3 regions of the Staphylococcus pasteuri genome follow, and region 3 is predicted to be linked to each of the others. Evidence: predicted binding sites of a transcription regulator. Region 3 holds the regulator's gene; each other region holds the start of a gene.
What was found. The regulator Rex, encoded in region 3, represses fermentation and respiration genes when NADH is low (regulators of the CRP and FNR family bind a similar motif). The targets are predictions, from matches to a motif close to TTGTGAAATATTTCACAA.
Positions count from the first base shown of each region.

Region 1 (6,032 bases), on a different contig from region 3:
TAAAAAGTTAGATGCTTTAGATCTTACCGAAAGACAAGTTTCTGATATGTATCGATTATTAGGTTTAGCAAAATATGAAGAACGCTTTGTAATACCAACATCACATAAAGAAACATATTTAGATACTTATCATGCTCAAGGATCTCAAGGATATGGTGGAGAGAACTTCGGTGCAAATTGTGAAGGATGCGGCGTTGCAGTTGGCTCTGGAAAAACAGGCCAAGAAATATATAACGAAAACTTTTATGGAGGGATATTCCGTGATTAATTTCGATAATTTAAAAAAATATCAAGATAGTTTTGGTTATATAGCAATGTTATTAAGCTTTCCAGAAAAATTAACATTTAATGAAAATGTGTTTAATGAATCCATTACTTCACAACACCCTGGTTATCAAGATATTGTTAATTTTAGAGAAGTTATGATGAATTATACTTTGTCTGAAGCAAAACAAATTTATACTGATACGTTTGATTTCAGTAAAAATTCTCCATTATATATGACATATAACAAATTTGAAACTCAAAAAGAACGAGGACAAATGTTAGCCAAACTTAAAGTATTATACGAAATGTTTGGATTAAAAATGGTAGATAATGAATTATCTGATTATCTACCGTTAATGTTAGAATTTCTACAAACTATCGAATGGTATGGCGATGATAGAGCGGAAGAAAATATTCAACTTGTAATTATGATTATTGAAGACGGTACGTATGCATTGGCAAATGAGCTTGGTAAACATAATCATCCTTATGGATATGTTATCCAAGCATTACGTAAGACATTAAAATTATATCTAAAGTCACCAGAAGGAGTGACGCAACATGATTAGTCAATTTTTGTGGGTCATTTATCCCTACTTATGTTTGATGATTTTTATTATAGGACATATTGCAAGATATAAATATGATCAATTTTCTTGGACAGCCAAGTCTAGTGAATTAATTGAAAAGAAACAACTTAAATGGGGAAGTCTATTATTTCATTTAGGAGTTATTCCTGTGTTTTTTGGTCATGTTGTTGGTTTGGCAATACCGGAATCATGGACAGAAGCATTAGGTGTTACTGAAGGAATTTATCATTTTGGTGCCGTTTATATAGGAAGCATTTTTGGTATAATGACATTGATTGGTATGTTATTGTTAACAGCAAGACGTATAACATTTGAAAATGTAAGACGCTTGAGTTCATTTTCTGATATCTTCGTGAATTTTTTATTACTTTTAATTATTTTTATGGGATGTTACTCAACGCTTGTTACTAATATAACAAATGAAGGATTTAACTATCGTGAAACAATTTCAGTGTGGTTTAGACAGTTATTTTTATTTAGACCTCATGCTGAATTAATGTTAGAGGTACCACTTCAATTTAAAATTCATGTATTATTAGGATTCACAATATTAGCATGTTGGCCGTTTACACGTTTAGTTCATGTATGGAGTGTACCGTTATCTTATACTAATAGAAGATATATTATATATCGAAAAAATAAATTGTAATGATCCAAAGGTGGAATGATAATGACTCCAGGTTTAAATATGAAACTGCAAAATATTCAATACAATATTGATAAATTAAGAGAAGAAGAAGGCGTCGATTTTGCAGCGATTGCATTTTGTGAGCATTCGAGTACTTATTCCCCAATAAAATGGCAATATGTATCCGGAAATAACAACGATAGATATAAACTTATCGTTCTACGAAAAGGTCGTGGATTAGCTGGTAACGTCATGAAAACAGGGAAAAGAATGCTAATTTCTAATGTAGATATGGCGCTGTCACCAGATGAAAAAGTAAAATATCCCATTTTATTAAGTGAAAGTTTAACAGCGGTGATAGCAGTACCACTTTGCTTTAATAACCAAGTTTATGGTGTAATACTATTTGGCCAAAGAAATCACAAACCATTGCCTGATAATATAGAAAATATTATTATCAATGAGCGACTAGGTGAATTAAAAGAAGATATTAGGTGATTAAATTGTTGGGACATGATGATATCAAACTTGAAACTTTATTGAAAAAATATTATGAGTGCACAAATGAGAAAATTGTGTTTGTTAATAATGATGGCAAAGTAATAGCTATGAATGAAGCAGCTAATGAAGTGATTTCAATGGAAGATAATTATAGTACGATGACCAATGCAATATGTCGTAGATGTGAAGGTTATACCAATGAATTTGATTTGCAATCATGTAAAAATTGTTTTTTAGATGTAGAACAACCTAATAGATCTACATTTCAAGTTTTTATGAAAACTAATCAAAGAGAAATTGCACCATTTACTGCTACATATCAAACAATTGATAAAGAAAAAGGTATCAATGCATTTACTTTGCAAGATGTTGCACCTCAGATTGAACGTCAAGAAAAAATGAACCAACGTAGGATGATAAGAAAAACCATTTCTGCACAAGAAAATGAACGTAAACGTATTTCGAGAGAATTACATGATAGTCTAGTTCAAGAACTTTTAAATATAAACGTTCAATTACGCTTATTAAAGTACCAACAGGATAGAGAAAAAATATTGAATGATGTTGAAAATATTGAGGGCATCATGTCTCAATTAGTCGATGATGTTAGAAATTTATCTGTTGAATTAAGACCAGCTTCATTAGATGATTTAGGTTTAGAAGCCGCATTTAAATCTTATTTTAAACAGTTTGAAGAAAATTTCGGAATGCAAATTAATTACACATCTAATATTTCACAGCAACGTTTTGATAGTGAAGTTGAAACAGTTGTTTATCGTGTAGTTCAAGAAGCGATTTATAATGCGTTAAAATATGCAGGTGTTAGTGAAGTAGATGTAATGATTCAAAAAAATAATGATAATTTAATTGCAGAAATTATTGACCATGGATACGGATTTAATCCAAATTCTCAACCAAAAGGATCTGGACTAGGTTTATACGGTATGCGCGAGCGTGCTGAATTAGTGTACGGGCATGTAGATATAGAAACACATATTGATAAAGGTACAATAGTTACATTAGAAGTACCTTTGTGAAAATTTTTGGGGGAATTAAATTGAAAATTGTGATAGCTGATGATCATGCAGTTGTTCGAACAGGTTTTTCCATGATATTAAACTATCAACAAGATATGGAAGTAGTGGCTACAGCTGCTGACGGTGTTGAAGCATATCAAAAGGTGTTAGAACATAAACCAGACGTTCTTCTTATGGATTTAAGTATGCCACCAGGTGAATCTGGTTTAATAGCGACAAGCAAAATCAATGAAAGTTTTCCGGAGACTAAAATATTAATATTAACAATGTATGATGACGAAGAATATTTATTTCACGTACTTAGAAATGGTGCAAAGGGCTATATTTTAAAAAATGCGCCTGATGAACAATTAATTCTTGCGATTAGAACTGTTTATCAAGGAGATACTTATGTCGATATGAAATTAACAACATCACTTGTTAATGAATTCGTTAATAACAACAACCAAGAACCTACAGATGGGTCTGATCCCTTTAAAATTTTATCAAAACGCGAATTAGAAATATTACCGTTGATAGCTAAAGGGTACGGTAATAAAGAAATTGCTGAAAAATTATTTGTTTCTGTAAAAACAGTAGAAGCACATAAAACACATATTATGAACAAATTAGGATTAAAAACAAAACCAGAATTAGTTGAATACGCTATGAAAAAGAAACTATTAGAATTTTAGAGCCCCTTATCGCTTTAGCGATTAGGGGCTCTTATGCATTAGCGAAGCTAAGGCGAACCGAAGAAAATCGCTTTAGCGATTAGGGGCTCTTATGCATTTAAAGAAATACTTTTTCTTTAGAAATTAGTATTTCTTACACATGAGTTCATCTCATGTGTTCCATTAATAAACACCATAGATTAAAAGTGACTAATTAATTCAGGAGAGTAACTATATATCCTTTAAGCAGTAGCGAAGGCTACTGTGATCCTTAAAGGTACTTCCATTTTAATGGTTAGAGGCAGTGGTTGACTGGTTACTCATTTCATAAAACTCATGATTAACCTAGTCAACTTTGCCGGGGAGAAAAGACGATAAAGAAATACTTTTTCTTTAGAAATTAGTATTTCTTACACATGAGTTCACCTCATGTGTTCCACTATAACCACTAGTATTTCCAACGCATGAACATGCCTCATATGTTCTATTAATAAATGCTTTAAAATTTAACGAACTCATTTATTTTTATAGGGGAAAAAGGTAAACAAATAAGGGATTACACTAATGTTCAATTTTTCACAAACATCTTAAAATATAGTTATAGTTAGTACTTTGCATAGAAGTAGTAACACTCACAATTATTAAATGATTTATTCATTAAAGTACTAAATAATTATAATTTATGAAGGTGAAGACATGTACAAAAGAAAAGGTGGTTTTCAACTAGGTTTACAAACGTTAAGTTTAGTAGTTGGATTTATGGCTTGGAGTATCATATCTCCTTTAATGCCTTACATATCACAAGATATTAAAATTCCAGCATCACAACTATCGATTATTTTAGCAATACCTGTAATTTTAGGATCCATTTTACGTGTTCCGTTTGGATATCTCACAAATATCATTGGAGCTAAATGGGTTTTCTTCTGTAGTTTCATAATACTATTATTCCCAATATTCTTTTTAGCTCAGGCTAAATCTCCGGGAATGCTAATGCTTTCAGGGTTCTTTTTAGGAGTAGGGGGCGCTATATTTTCAGTAGGTGTCACTTCCATTCCTAAATACTTCCCAAAAGAAAAAGTAGGGTTAGCGAATGGTATATACGGCATGGGGAACATAGGGACAGCAGTTTCATCATTCTTAGCACCACCTATTGCAGGCATTATCGGTTGGCAAACAACAGTAAGAATGTATTTAATATTTATTGCTTTATTTGCTATATTAATGTTTATTTTTGGTGATAATAAAGAAACAAAAGTTAAAGTACCTTTAGTGGCACAAACTAAAATATTAGCTAAAAATCCTAAATTATATTATACAAGTTTATGGTATTTTATAACATTTGGCTCATTTGTAGCATTTGGTCTATTCTTACCTAACTTTTTAGTTAATCATTTTGGTATTGATAAAGTAGATGCAGGAATTCGTTCAGGTATTTTTATCGCCTTAGCAACATTCCTTAGACCAATCGGAGGTATGCTTGGTGATAAATTAAATGCCGTTAAAGTATTAATTATAGATTTCATTGCTATGATTATAGGCGCAGTAATCCTGGGGATTTCTTCTCATATTGTATTATTTACAATAGGGTGCTTATTAATTAGTATATGTGCAGGTATTGGTAATGGATTAATATTTAAACTTGTACCATCATACTTTTCAAAAGAAGCTGGGACAGCAAATGGTATCGTATCAATGATGGGTGGCTTAGGAGGATTCTTCCCACCAATAGTAATCACTTATGTATCTAGTATCACTGGTACAAGCCATCTCGCATTTATATTATTAGCAATATTTGCTATTATTGCTGTAATTACAATGTTTTTAGTTAATAAAAAAGACGCGAAAACAATTCATTAATAAAACAGACCTTGCTATGGTAAATCCATAACAAGGTCTATTATTTTATATTATGAAATTGAAATTGTTGTTGCATCTTCAGCTTCTTGTTGTTGTTTAGGCAAGTGTATGCTTAAAATGCCATTTTCAAATGTTGCTTTGATAAGAGACTTGTCTATATCCTCGAATTCAAATCTGCGCACTAATTCACCATTAGAACGTTCATTTAATTGCGTTTGTCCATTATGTGATTCAATATATTTATTAGCTTTAATAGTTAACGTATGTTGCTCAAAAGTTAATGAAATATCTTCTTTTTTCACACCTGCAAGTTCAGCTTCAATTAAGTAATGATCATTTTCATTATATAAATTAACAGGGAAAGCTTGTGATGAAAATTGATTGAATACTTGTTTACCTAAGTCTCTAAATAAATCAGTTGGATCATTTTTTAAAAATGAATTATTAAAGAAGTCATTATTTGGCATACTATTAGCTCCTTTTACAGTTATAAATT
Region 1 is NZ_JAUOQO010000001.1:54,158-60,189, reverse strand. Features, by position in the region: gene narH (nitrate reductase subunit beta) at 1-268, shown strand, start outside; gene narJ (nitrate reductase molybdenum cofactor assembly chaperone) at 261-836, shown strand; gene narI (respiratory nitrate reductase subunit gamma) at 829-1,506, shown strand; gene nreA (nitrate respiration regulation accessory nitrate sensor NreA) at 1,528-1,983, shown strand; gene nreB (nitrate respiration regulation sensor histidine kinase NreB) at 1,992-3,023, shown strand; gene nreC (nitrate respiration regulation response regulator NreC) at 3,044-3,697, shown strand; gene Q4528_RS00250 (nitrate/nitrite transporter) at 4,373-5,536, shown strand; gene Q4528_RS00245 (Hsp20/alpha crystallin family protein) at 5,587-6,003, opposite strand.
Region 1: the regulator Rex is predicted to act here: its motif matches at 4,241-4,258, upstream of Q4528_RS00250 (nitrate/nitrite transporter).

Region 2 (6,032 bases), on a different contig from region 3:
AAAGTATCACCCCAACTGAACATACCAGTATCTCCAGATGTCATACCGAATAAACCTGCTTTAAATGTGTCAAAGTTGAAGACTGCTATCATACATACAATGACAAGTAAGATAGGGATTAATTTAGCTACAGTAACAATACTATTGATAAAGGCAGCTGTTTCTACTCCTTTTAAAATAAGGTAATGAACACCCCATAATAAGACAGAAGCTACGATAATACTTGGGAGTGTATTTCCACCTTTGAAAATAGGGAAGAAGTTACCGACTGCTGACATTAATAATGTGGCATAAGCAACGTTACCTAGAAATGCTGCAAACCAATAGCCCCAAGCACTTGAAAATCCAATAAAATCACCGAACCCAGCTTGTGCATAACTATAAATACCGCCATCTAAATCTTGTCTTTCATTTGTTAGATTTTGAAAGACAAAGGCTAGTGAAATCATACCAATTGCAGTAATGATCCAGCCGATAATAATAGCTAAACCACCTGCTTGGTTACCCATGTTAGAGATAATGTTAAATGCACCGCCACCAATCATTGAACCAATGACGAGGCCAATCAAGGAGGTTTTACTTAGTTTATTTGTATCTGATTCGCTCATGTGTCATTTCTCCTTTGAATAATTAAGCAGGTTCAGTTAGTGATACGTATTTGGATGTATAGTGATATGAGGATATCTTAACTAAACCTGCATGTACTTTTTTGCTAACTATCCAAGCGTAGCAGCCATTACAGCTTTAATGGTATGCATACGGTTTTCAGCTTGATCAAATACTTTAGAATGTTTACTTCTAAAGATTTCATCAGTGACTTCCATTTCAGATAAACCATAGTCATCTTTCATTTGTTGACCGTAAGTTGTATTTGTATCATGGAAAGCTGGTAAACAATGTAAGAAGATAGTACTGTCTTTACCAGTTTTATCGAACATTGCTTTATTGACTTGATAATCTTTTAATAAGTTAATACGTGATTCAAATTCACTTTCTTCACCCATAGATACCCATACATCTGTATAGATAACGTCTGCATCTTTAACGCCTTCATCAATATTATCTGTAATTGTTACAGAACCTCCGTCTTGTTTAGCACGTCTCTCAGCAATATCAACGTAGTCTTGAGAAGGGAAGAGTTCTTTTGGTGAGCAAATAGTTACATCTACACCTAGCATTGGACCTGCTACTAATAAAGAGTTTGCTACATTATTACGTCCGTCACCGACATATGTTAATTTAATTCCATCTAAATGACCGAAGTTTTCTTTAACTGTCATATAGTCTGCTAACATTTGAGTTGGATGCCATGCGTCAGTTAAACCATTCCATACAGGGACGCCAGAATATTTTGCTAAATCTTCTACCATATCTTGTGAGAAACCACGGAATTCAATACCGTCGAACATTCTACCTAATACTTTTGCAGTATCTTCAACTGATTCTTTTTTACCTAATTGAATATCATTTTTTCCTAAAAATTCTGGATGTGCACCTAAGTCGATTGATGCTACAGTGAATGCTGCACGAGTACGTGTAGAATTTTTTTCAAATAGAAGTGCAATATTTTTGCCGTCTAAATATCGATGTTGAATACCTTGTTTCTTATAATCTTTTAAAGTAATTGCAAAGTCGATTAAATCGCTAAATTCTTTCTTAGTAAAATCGTCTTCTTTTAATAAATGTCTACCTTTTAAGTTAAGTGGTTGTTGAATTTCTGACATGATTCATTCCTCATTTCTTTAAAAGTTTAGTAAGTCGTTTATATTGGTTTGGTTAAATGTCTTCTCTATAAAGTGGTTGGCTCATACATCTTGGGCCTCCACGTCCTCGAACTAGTTCACTACCAGTAATTTCGATTACTTTAATACCTTTGTCTCGTAATAATTGATTAGATACATAGTTTCTGTCATATGTGACAACTACACCTGGGCGAATAGTTAACGTATTAGAACCATCGTTCCATTGCTCACGTGCGCCATCAATAACATCTCCATTACCAGTTGGAATAAATTCAATATTATCGATGTTTAATGCATTTTCTAATGTTTCTTTTAATTTGCTAGAATGTGAGATTTTAATATCTTTGTCTTGTTCATCCTTTTCAATTGTAAAGATGTTCATATTATCTTCTTCTTTGAAAATAGCGGCATGCATTGTAAATTTGTCATAATCAATCATTGTAAATACAGTGTCTAAGTGCATGAATGTACGACTATTTGGAATTTCAATGGCAAGTACTTTAGTAAATGTAGATTTGTCATCAAACAAAATTTGTCTAGATAATCGTTCAATAGCTTGTGCAGAAGTACGTTCTGAAATACCTATTGCAAGGACATCTTTAGACAAGATTAATTCATCGCCACCTTCAATGTTGAAAGGAGAGTTTCTATCTAACCAGACAGGTACATCATCATTTTTGAATCGAGGATGATATTTCAAGATGTATGTCATAAAGATAGATTCACGACGACGTGCTCGCCAGTACATACGGTTAATTGTCATTCCTCTACCAACAGAAGCTTGAGGGTCTCTTGTGAAGTAAAGGTTTGGCATTGGATCTAGATAGAAAGGATAACGATCATCCATGTATTCTACTAGGTGGTTTGTTTCAAGTTGAATTTCTTCTTTACGTACACCAGCCATTACCTTTTCTACGAGTTCTTTATCATTCAAGCTAGCGAATAATTCTTTGATTTCATTCTCATGGCCAAGTACCGTCTTTTGAGATTCTTTTAAAATATCGTCAATGAATTGTTCACGTACAGATTTATCTGCGATTGCTTCAGCAGCTAAATCTTCTAAATAGACAACTTCAACACCTTCGTCTTTTAATACTTGTGCAAAACGGTCGTGTTCTTCTTGAGCAACTTTCAAATAAGGAATATCGTCAAATAACAATCCACTTAGATGATCAGGTACTAAATTCTCAAGTTCTTTACCTGGTCGTTTAAGTAATACCGTTTTTAATTTGCCGATTTCACTGTTTACGTGGATAGGTCCTGTTTCCATTGTTATTTCCTCCTTTGATTTAATACACCTAGAGTATAAAGCGCTTTCAAGTAATAGTTTGAAAAAAAATTCACAAAGTTAATGTCTAAAACTTCATATAAAATATTTATTCAATGCAATATGATGATAAATTATGCATTATTTACGCATAAAACCTATATGTACATGTATATTCGATTAATATTATATAGAGTGATTAATATAATATTATTTTTTATTCGTTTGAATGTATTTATAGTCATGAGAGAGTAATTAATTATACATTTTAATAAACATTTTCAATATTGTTATAAAAAAGTTTATAATAAATGTTAATTATGAGAAAAACTTCACATATCATTGAAGGGAAATTTGTTATGGTAATTGGGACGTATTTTGTCTGTATTTTATAAAATATGCAGATAAAGGAGTATAAAATATGAAAAAAAGTAAACGATTAGATTTAATATCAACAATCGTTAAGGACAATGACATTCATTCGAAAGCTGAAATTGTAGATTATATCGATAAACATTTTGGTATTAAATATAGTGTGGCAACGATTGGAAGAGATTTAAATGAGTTGAAAATCTATAAAATGCCTTCTGCAAATAATGAACGTTATTATCGTAAATTTAATGATAATGCTCAAAATGAAGCAAAAACAAAACTTATTAACTTATATAAAGAAGAAATTGAGAAGGTAACGATTAAAGATAATTATCTTATTATTAAAACGTCTCCCGGATTTGCACAAAGTGTGAATTTTTATATTGATCAAATGAATTTAAATGAAGTGTTAGGAACAGTGGGAGGCAATGATACAATACTCATCTTAGTTGAATCAACAGAACTTGCAGCGTTTGTTCATTATCAATTGTTTGGAGAGACGTATAATAATGATGTAATTTAAAATGAATAAGTATACAAAAAGCCATTTCTATTTTTAGTTGAAATAGAAGTGGCCTTTAACATATTTATTAGAATTTATTCATGTAATGCAAGATGCATTGTGTTGGTAAAATCTTCTACTGTTGATTGGTTTGCATGTCTCGCTTGATATGCAAGATGCTGATCAAAGTGTTGTTTATTCGAAGTGATATCAGTTAATACTTGATTTAATGTTTCCACATCAGACAAAGTGAATATATTTTCTGGTGCAATAAATGTACGTTGATGTATCACTTCGTCCCAAGCAAAGATGACATGTTGATGATGGAAAGCACGAGTAACAGCATTTTCAATTTCATTTCCTTGATTAATATCAAGATAAATATCACATCGTTGATATAGTGCTTCAAAAATATCTTTTGTAGCTGCCGGATATAGATGTACGTGATGATATCGGTCGAATCCCATTAATTTGGAAGACATCTCAGTCACAGCAGCAATGTGAAATTGTATATTTGGATGTGTAATAATTAAAGTCTCAAGTTGTGGAATATCATCAGAATTTGTCAGAATTAACGCATGATTTGAATATTGATTAGTTTTATTAAAATCATACAAATAACCAGATTGAAATACGCTTAAAGCTTGTTCTTGATTAAGTTGCGAAACGATAGTGTCATATTCTTTATAGTCAGGAATCATGACAGAGAATACACGTTGCAATGTATTATCAAGTAAGGACAACATATTTCCTGGGACATGGCCTTGACTATTTTCTTGCCAGAACAAGATACCTCTACCAGCTGTATTCATATGATGTAATACTAAGAAAGGTGTAGATAGTGAATTAATAATAATATCTGATAAATCGACTTGAATTTGTTGTAGATAGTATGTGATAAATTCGACTTTTGAAGCGAAGAAATGAGATTGACCTTGCCAATCTAAAACATAATCTCCAGTAACAAAGTTCTCATAAATCACTTCTTTACCTTCTCTTGTTAAATATTTCTTCAATATTGCTTTTCCTGCTAAATCATAAATCGTTTCCGCAAATTTAAAGCCATTCTTTGTATAATGATCTTCTGAACGTAGACGCCCTTTATCATCTAGCCATCTTACCCGACTAACAATCCTTGTCTTAAAGTGTGGACGATAAACGATTTCACCTCTAATATGACCCATATCTTTAATTTGAGCTGATTGACCATCACCGTTAATTTCCCAAAATGGGGGAACACTCACTTCGTTAAAGAATTTAGGACGATCATTATCATGAAGTTGATTAGCCGCAAAGAATTGATATGGAGACGTGACTTCATCAGGTAAGAATCCATCATCTTCGATACAAATAGTAAAATGTTGATTACCCGATAATTCTAATGTTTGGTGTAATAATTGTGTTGGTTGATTATAGTATTCAAATAAATTAATCATATAGCACCTCGTCGACTAAATGTTGCCATCTTTTAATCATTTCATTGGTCTCAAATGGCGCAGCAATATCATATGATTTCTGATGAGGGTCTTTGGGACCATTTTTAAAGTATTGAACTATTTTAGCAGCCATACGATCAGTAATCTCCTCAATGGACTCGTCTTTAGACGGTTTGTCTAGTAAGTAACCATTTTGACCATCTGCAATGAAAGTTGGATTTCCATAATTAACATTAAATCCAATCATACCTAATCCAGAACCAACAGCTTCCATAAGTGTTAATCCAAATCCTTCACTTTGTGAGGCAGATACAAATAATTCATATTGTGAATAAATGTCATCAAGATTAACGTGACCTCGTAAGTGAATAAAATCTTCAGCATGATAATCATGTATGATTTGTTGAATTTTATCACTTTCAGGACCATGACCATATATATCAAATTCCAATTGTGGTAAAGATTGTTTCGCTTTAATAACTGCGAGTGCAATCCAATCCACATGCTTTTCAGATGCTAATCGGGAAGCGGTTAGTATTGAGTATGGTTTACGATGTCCGTTCGGTAAACTTAATTGATTGAGACTTCCGACAGGTATTGTTCTGATACGAGGGCGGTCTGCAGTATAGTGACGGAACTGTTCAGACAATATTTGATTTTGTAGGTCTGTAGCAACGACATAGAAATCAATGTACTTTGCATTGGTAAATTGA
Region 2 is NZ_JAUOQO010000004.1:9,213-15,244, reverse strand. Features, by position in the region: gene arcD (arginine-ornithine antiporter) at 1-608, opposite strand, end outside; gene argF (ornithine carbamoyltransferase) at 717-1,724, opposite strand; gene arcA (arginine deiminase) at 1,777-3,012, opposite strand; gene Q4528_RS05085 (arginine repressor) at 3,431-3,904, shown strand; gene gtfB (accessory Sec system glycosylation chaperone GtfB) at 3,979-5,319, opposite strand; gene gtfA (accessory Sec system glycosyltransferase GtfA) at 5,312-6,032, opposite strand, start outside.
Region 2: the regulator Rex is predicted to act here: its motif matches at 3,071-3,088, upstream of arcA (arginine deiminase).

Region 3 (6,032 bases):
TTGAACTGTAATCGTCCATGAAGCATCGCCTAGCTGTTCGTAATTAGTTACAGGGTAACCATTTTCAGCAGCCCAATTTGGAATTGCTTCTGTTGCTTGAGTACAATCAAAATCAATTTTCAATTCATCACCTGAATCTAATTCAGTCATTTTCTTTTGTGCTTCTATTAATGGGAAAGGACACACCATTCCTACTGTACCTAATTCATATACCATGTTATTTCCTCCTTAAGTTGTTTGTGTATGCTGTTGTAATGTCGTTTTAGGCTGTTTAGTTGTAGATTTTTGTAATTGTTTCATAGGTTTAACAAAAATAAAATAACTCATAAACCAAACACCTATAATCATAGAGCCAAGTGCTATCCAACCTTGCCAACTCATTGTTGCTGTTTCAACTAGACCATTACCAATTGAACATCCACCAGCGACAGACGCACCAAAGCCCATAAACGCACCACCTAAGGCACTATTTCTAATTGTTTTTTTATCTGGTAAACGCCATTTAAATTCTTTAGAACCTTTTGCGGCAATATAAGATCCTAAGAATATACCAATAACCAGCAATACTCCCCAATCTACGAATTTTGTATTACCACTTATTAGAAAGTTTACGATATTTGAAGATGGTGTAGTAATACCTAAGCCATGATTTCTACCTGTTGAACTACTCATTGGCCATGCTAATAAAGCGATTAATCCTACTGCGATTGCAGCTGCAAATGGGTGATATCTTTTTTCAAATAGATAATGTCTTAAGCCTGTATATTTTTGTTTTAATTTTGGTACTGCAACTTTAGGTTTTCTAAGCGTTTTAGTAACAAAATAAATTGTAATGATAGCCAATATTACAATTAAAATCCAATGTGGAATGTGTAATGTTTCGGACATACTCGCATTTACATTTGTAGGCTTATTAATGAAATTTAATACTGGTGAAAGAATACCTGTTTTAGTAATTGCACTTGTTAATGCATATAAAATAAGTGCTATCCAGCTACCAATTAAACCTTCTCCTGCACGATAATATGTTCCTGTAGCACATCCTCCGGCTAATACAATTCCAATTCCAAATACAAAGGAACCTATTACTGTACCAATTACTGGAAAAGTATGGGATGGCACAGTAAGTAATCCTAAACTAGTTAATATGAGTAAACCAATACTTTGTACTGAGATTGCAATGAGTAAAGCGTAAAACATTTTATTACTCTTTTGTACATACATATCTCTAAATCCACCGGCTAAACAAAATCGGGTTCTTTGCATAACGAAACCTAACAAAAGTCCAACAATTAAACCACTAATTATCATCCAAATCATTTTATCACTCTTTTCCGATAAGTTTACTAGGTATTATATCCAATTAAGTATTCTTTTTCAAGATTATAATTTAATATTTCATTATTAAATTAATTCTTTTTGTTCAAAGCTCATAAAAAAACACACCCTATCTATTGATAAGATGTGAACTAGCTATTATGATTGCAGATCATCTATTTGTTGAACAAGCTCTTTTAATTCATTAGCTTTCAAATGACTAAATTTAAACCATTCATTTCTATAATATATAAGTAATTTATAACCTAATAAGCCTTTTCTGACTTCATAACGAATCATTTGCTTTACATTAATTTCTAAATTGAGTGGATTATGATTTGTATAATATGATTTAAATACTATCGTTTGCTCTGACAAAACTAACTTACCAGGTATGTATATTAATGAAGGTAGATGTGCTTTATAAGTACATCCCACTTCTAATATTGATTTATTAGTCATTTCACAGCCTCCTAAATCATATTTTTATTAATCATAATTTCTCATAAAGAATAACAATGATTGTAATTCAATACCTAAATCAATATGATGCACTTGTACATCTTTAGGGGTGTTAAGTCTTGCTGGCGTGAAATTCATGATTCCTTTAACACCAGATTCAACAAGTTCATCTACTACAGTTTGTGCTACATGTTCAGGTGTAGTTAAAATAACTACATCAATATCCAAGCTTTTTAGTGTTTCCTTAATAGTTCTGCTATCTTTAATTACTACTTTTCCTACTTGTTCGCCTATAACATTTTTATCTACATCAAATGCTTCAGTAATAGACATTTCATCATGTATAGAAAAGTTATACGTTAATAGCGCTCGACCTAAATTACCTACGCCGACTATAGCAATTTTAATATCATTACTTCCGTTAATTTCCTTTTTGAAGAATTCAATTAAACTATCAATATTATAACCGTATCCTTTTTTACCTAATTCTCCAAAATATGAAAAATCCCTACGAATCGTAGCTGAATCTATTTGTAATGCTTCACTAATCGTTTTAGAATTAACACGATCGATTCCTTTACTTTTTAAATTACTTACAAATCTATAATATAATGGTAAACGTTTTAAAGTTGCTCGAGGAATTTTAACGTTACTTGCCATTTTATAAGTCTCCCTTCGACGCTATAACTGGTACAATTATTATTAAATCAACGCAAATATGTTTGCGATAATAAAATTTCAAATAATTGTTTACAATGAATACTTGCTAATTATACATTAATAAAATTTAAAAATAAATATCCTAGTTTCAAGACATGACTTAATACTGTAAAATAAAGAATAATATGATTAACAAATTTTTAAACATATCAAACTATATTAATAGTTTATAATGATATCGCTAATATAGAAAGGTGAAGTCGGATGATACTTTTACAACTTAATGACATATCTAAATCGTTCGATGGTGAAGATATCTTTACTAACGTTGATTTTGAAGTTAAAACTGGTGAACGCATAGGTGTAGTTGGCCGAAATGGTGCTGGTAAGTCAACGCTTATGAAAATTATAGCAGGTACTGAAGATTATGATAGTGGTCATATTTCAAAAATTAAAAATCTTAAAATCGGCTATTTAACTCAACAAATGACATTAGACTCAAATGCCACTGTTTATGAAGAGATGTCGAAACCATTTGAACATATTAAAAATATTGAATCCCTTATTAAAGAAGAAACTGATTGGTTAGCTAAGCATGCTGGAGATTACGATACACCAGACTATCAATTACATATGGAAAAATATGAATCTCTATCTAATCAATTTGAACAACTTGAAGGCTATCAATATGATAGTAAAATTAAAACAGTCCTTCACGGTTTGAATTTTAATGAAGAAGATTTTGATAAGCCTATTAATGATTTTAGTGGTGGTCAAAAAACAAGATTATCACTTGCACAAATGTTACTTAATGAACCTGATTTGCTATTACTAGATGAACCTACTAACCACCTTGATTTAGAAACAACAAAATGGTTAGAAGATTATTTAAGATACTTTAAAGGTGCAATTGTCATAATCAGTCATGACAGATATTTCTTAGATAAAATCATTACTCAAGTTTATGATGTAGCCCTAGGTGAAGTAAAACGCTATATAGGTAACTATGAACAATTTATACAACAAAGAGATAAATATTATGAAAAACGTATGCAAGAATATGAAAAACAACAAGAAGAAATTAAACGACTTGAAACGTTTGTTGAAAAAAATATTACACGTGCATCTACAAGTGGAATGGCAAAAAGTCGTCGTAAAACATTAGAAAAAATGCAACGCATCGACAAGCCTATGATTGATGCTAGAAGTGCTAATATTCAATTTGGTTTTGATAGAAATACTGGTAATGATGTTATGCATATCAAACAATTAGAAATTGGTTATGATCAAACGCCTATTACCCAACCTATCACAATGGAGGTTTCAAAAGGAGACCATATTGCCATTATTGGACCTAATGGTGTTGGTAAAACGACTTTAATTAAAACAATTGCCAATCGTCAATCCAAATTGGCAGGTGACATCACATATGGTGCTAATTTAAATATGGGTTACTATGATCAAAAACAAGCTGAGTTTAAATCAAATAAAACTATTTTAGATTATGTTTGGGATCAATATCCAAATATGAATGAAAAAGATATTCGTGCCGTATTAGGTAGATTCTTATTCGTTCAAGATGATGTCAAAAAAATTATAAATGATTTATCAGGTGGCGAAAAAGCAAGACTTCAACTTGCTTTATTAATGTTACAACGTGATAATGTTTTAATTTTAGATGAGCCTACCAACCACTTAGATATAGATTCAAAAGAAATGTTAGAACAAGCGCTAGAGCATTTTGAAGGGACTATCATCTTTGTTTCTCATGACAGATATTTCATTAATCAACTAGCTAATAAAGTATTTGATTTAGATCATGATGGTGGCAAAATGTATCTAGGTAACTATCAATACTATATTGATAAAACAGAAGAAGCAGCCGCTTTAAAAGCCCAAGAGGATAAAGAATCCCAGTCCGTTCATCAACAAAATAATAACCAAACAATGACAAATTCATACGATGATCAAAAACAACGTCGTCGAGAACAACGCAAAATTGAACGTGAAATTGAGCAACGAGAGCAGATAATTGAAAGTTGTGAAACTAAAATTGAGTCTATTGATAATGAATTGATGCAACCTGAAGTATATAGTAATCCTGTTAAAGCAAATGAACTAGCTGAACTAAAATCTAATACCGAACAAGAATTAGAACAGGCTATGATTGAATGGGAAGAATTACAAGAAAAATTATAAATATCCTTTTTACTATCAGACATTAAAATGTGGATTTTCTACATTTTAGTGTCTTTTTTCTAATTATTGAATTGATATTTATTAACATTAAAAGTCCCCTTATTCATAGCTATCCACAGAGTTATCCTAGTTATCCACAGGTAATATGTTACTCATTTTTTAAGTTATTCAGAAAAAATTAGCTAATATCCACAGTAAATAACACTACTTATCCACAAGTTGTGCACTATTTGTTGATAAGTACGCATGTTCCCTATTGACATTAAATTAATATAATCATTACATACTTCATTGTTTCTTAAATAATGATATGAAATAATTACCTTAATAATACATAAAGGAGCTTTTTTATGGATGATGTCCGTTTATTTCTATTATTTGTGTTAGGTGTTGTTTTATTAACTACAATAGTGAGTATTATTTCTGCGATTTTTAATAAAAAACAACTCGTTACAAAAATTAATCAATTATGGCCCAATCGTCAAAAATTAGAAAATTTTATTCGACCTAATGCCAGATATGATTATCAATATCAAACATATCGTTCTAATTATGATGAAAATTCGCTTATAGATAATAAAACTTGGTCAGATTTAAATATGGATGCATTATTTCAATCTATGAATTTTAACTTTACAGCCATTGGTGAAATGAGATTATATGCTACTTTACGTGGTATGTTTAAAGCAAATAATAAAGAATTAAAACGTTATTTTAAGCATAATCGTTCATTTAGAAATCAAGTTGCTTTCCATTTAGCACAAATTGGTAAAAGTGTGTATCCTCACTTCCCCGATCAATTAAGGGCAACATCTTATTTATGTTTGCACCATTATTACCAATTATCGCTTTAGTCTATACGTTTATTAATACATCTAATGGAATTATGGTACTCGTATTAGCTTGTGTTTTTAATATTATTTTATCTGTGAGTTTAAAAAAGACTTATGAGCAAGATTTGAAAACTATTTTTTATACTGCAAATATTTTAAGTCAAAGTAAGAAATTAACTGAAATTGAAGGAACACCAGATTTAAATGTAAACTTTAATCATTTTAAAAGTGCTCGCTATTTAAGTGGCTTATTAGTAAAAATAGAAGGTGGCGATTTTGCATCTGCCTTTATTTTATTAATTAAAACTGTTTTCATGCTAGATTATACAATCTTTCACATTATACAAAATAGTTATTATAAATATTTAGAAGAAGTATTAAATTGTTATGATTATATTGGTCAGTTAGATAATCACTATGCTATTTCTTTATATCAAGAAACTTTAGATGAATATTGCGAACCTGAAATAATACAATCACAAGATACACAACATTATTTATGTGATTTTGAAGATTTAACGCATCCATTAATTACAGATGCTGTACCGAATGATTTATCTA
Region 3 is NZ_JAUOQO010000008.1:91,332-97,363, forward strand. Features, by position in the region: gene Q4528_RS10060 (sulfurtransferase TusA family protein) at 1-216, opposite strand, end outside; gene Q4528_RS10065 (YeeE/YedE family protein) at 229-1,320, opposite strand; gene Q4528_RS10070 (hypothetical protein) at 1,477-1,779, opposite strand; gene Q4528_RS10075 (redox-sensing transcriptional repressor Rex) at 1,807-2,439, opposite strand; gene Q4528_RS10080 (ABC-F family ATP-binding cassette domain-containing protein) at 2,704-4,638, shown strand; partial or broken gene Q4528_RS10090 (MutS-related protein) at 4,989-6,032, shown strand, end outside.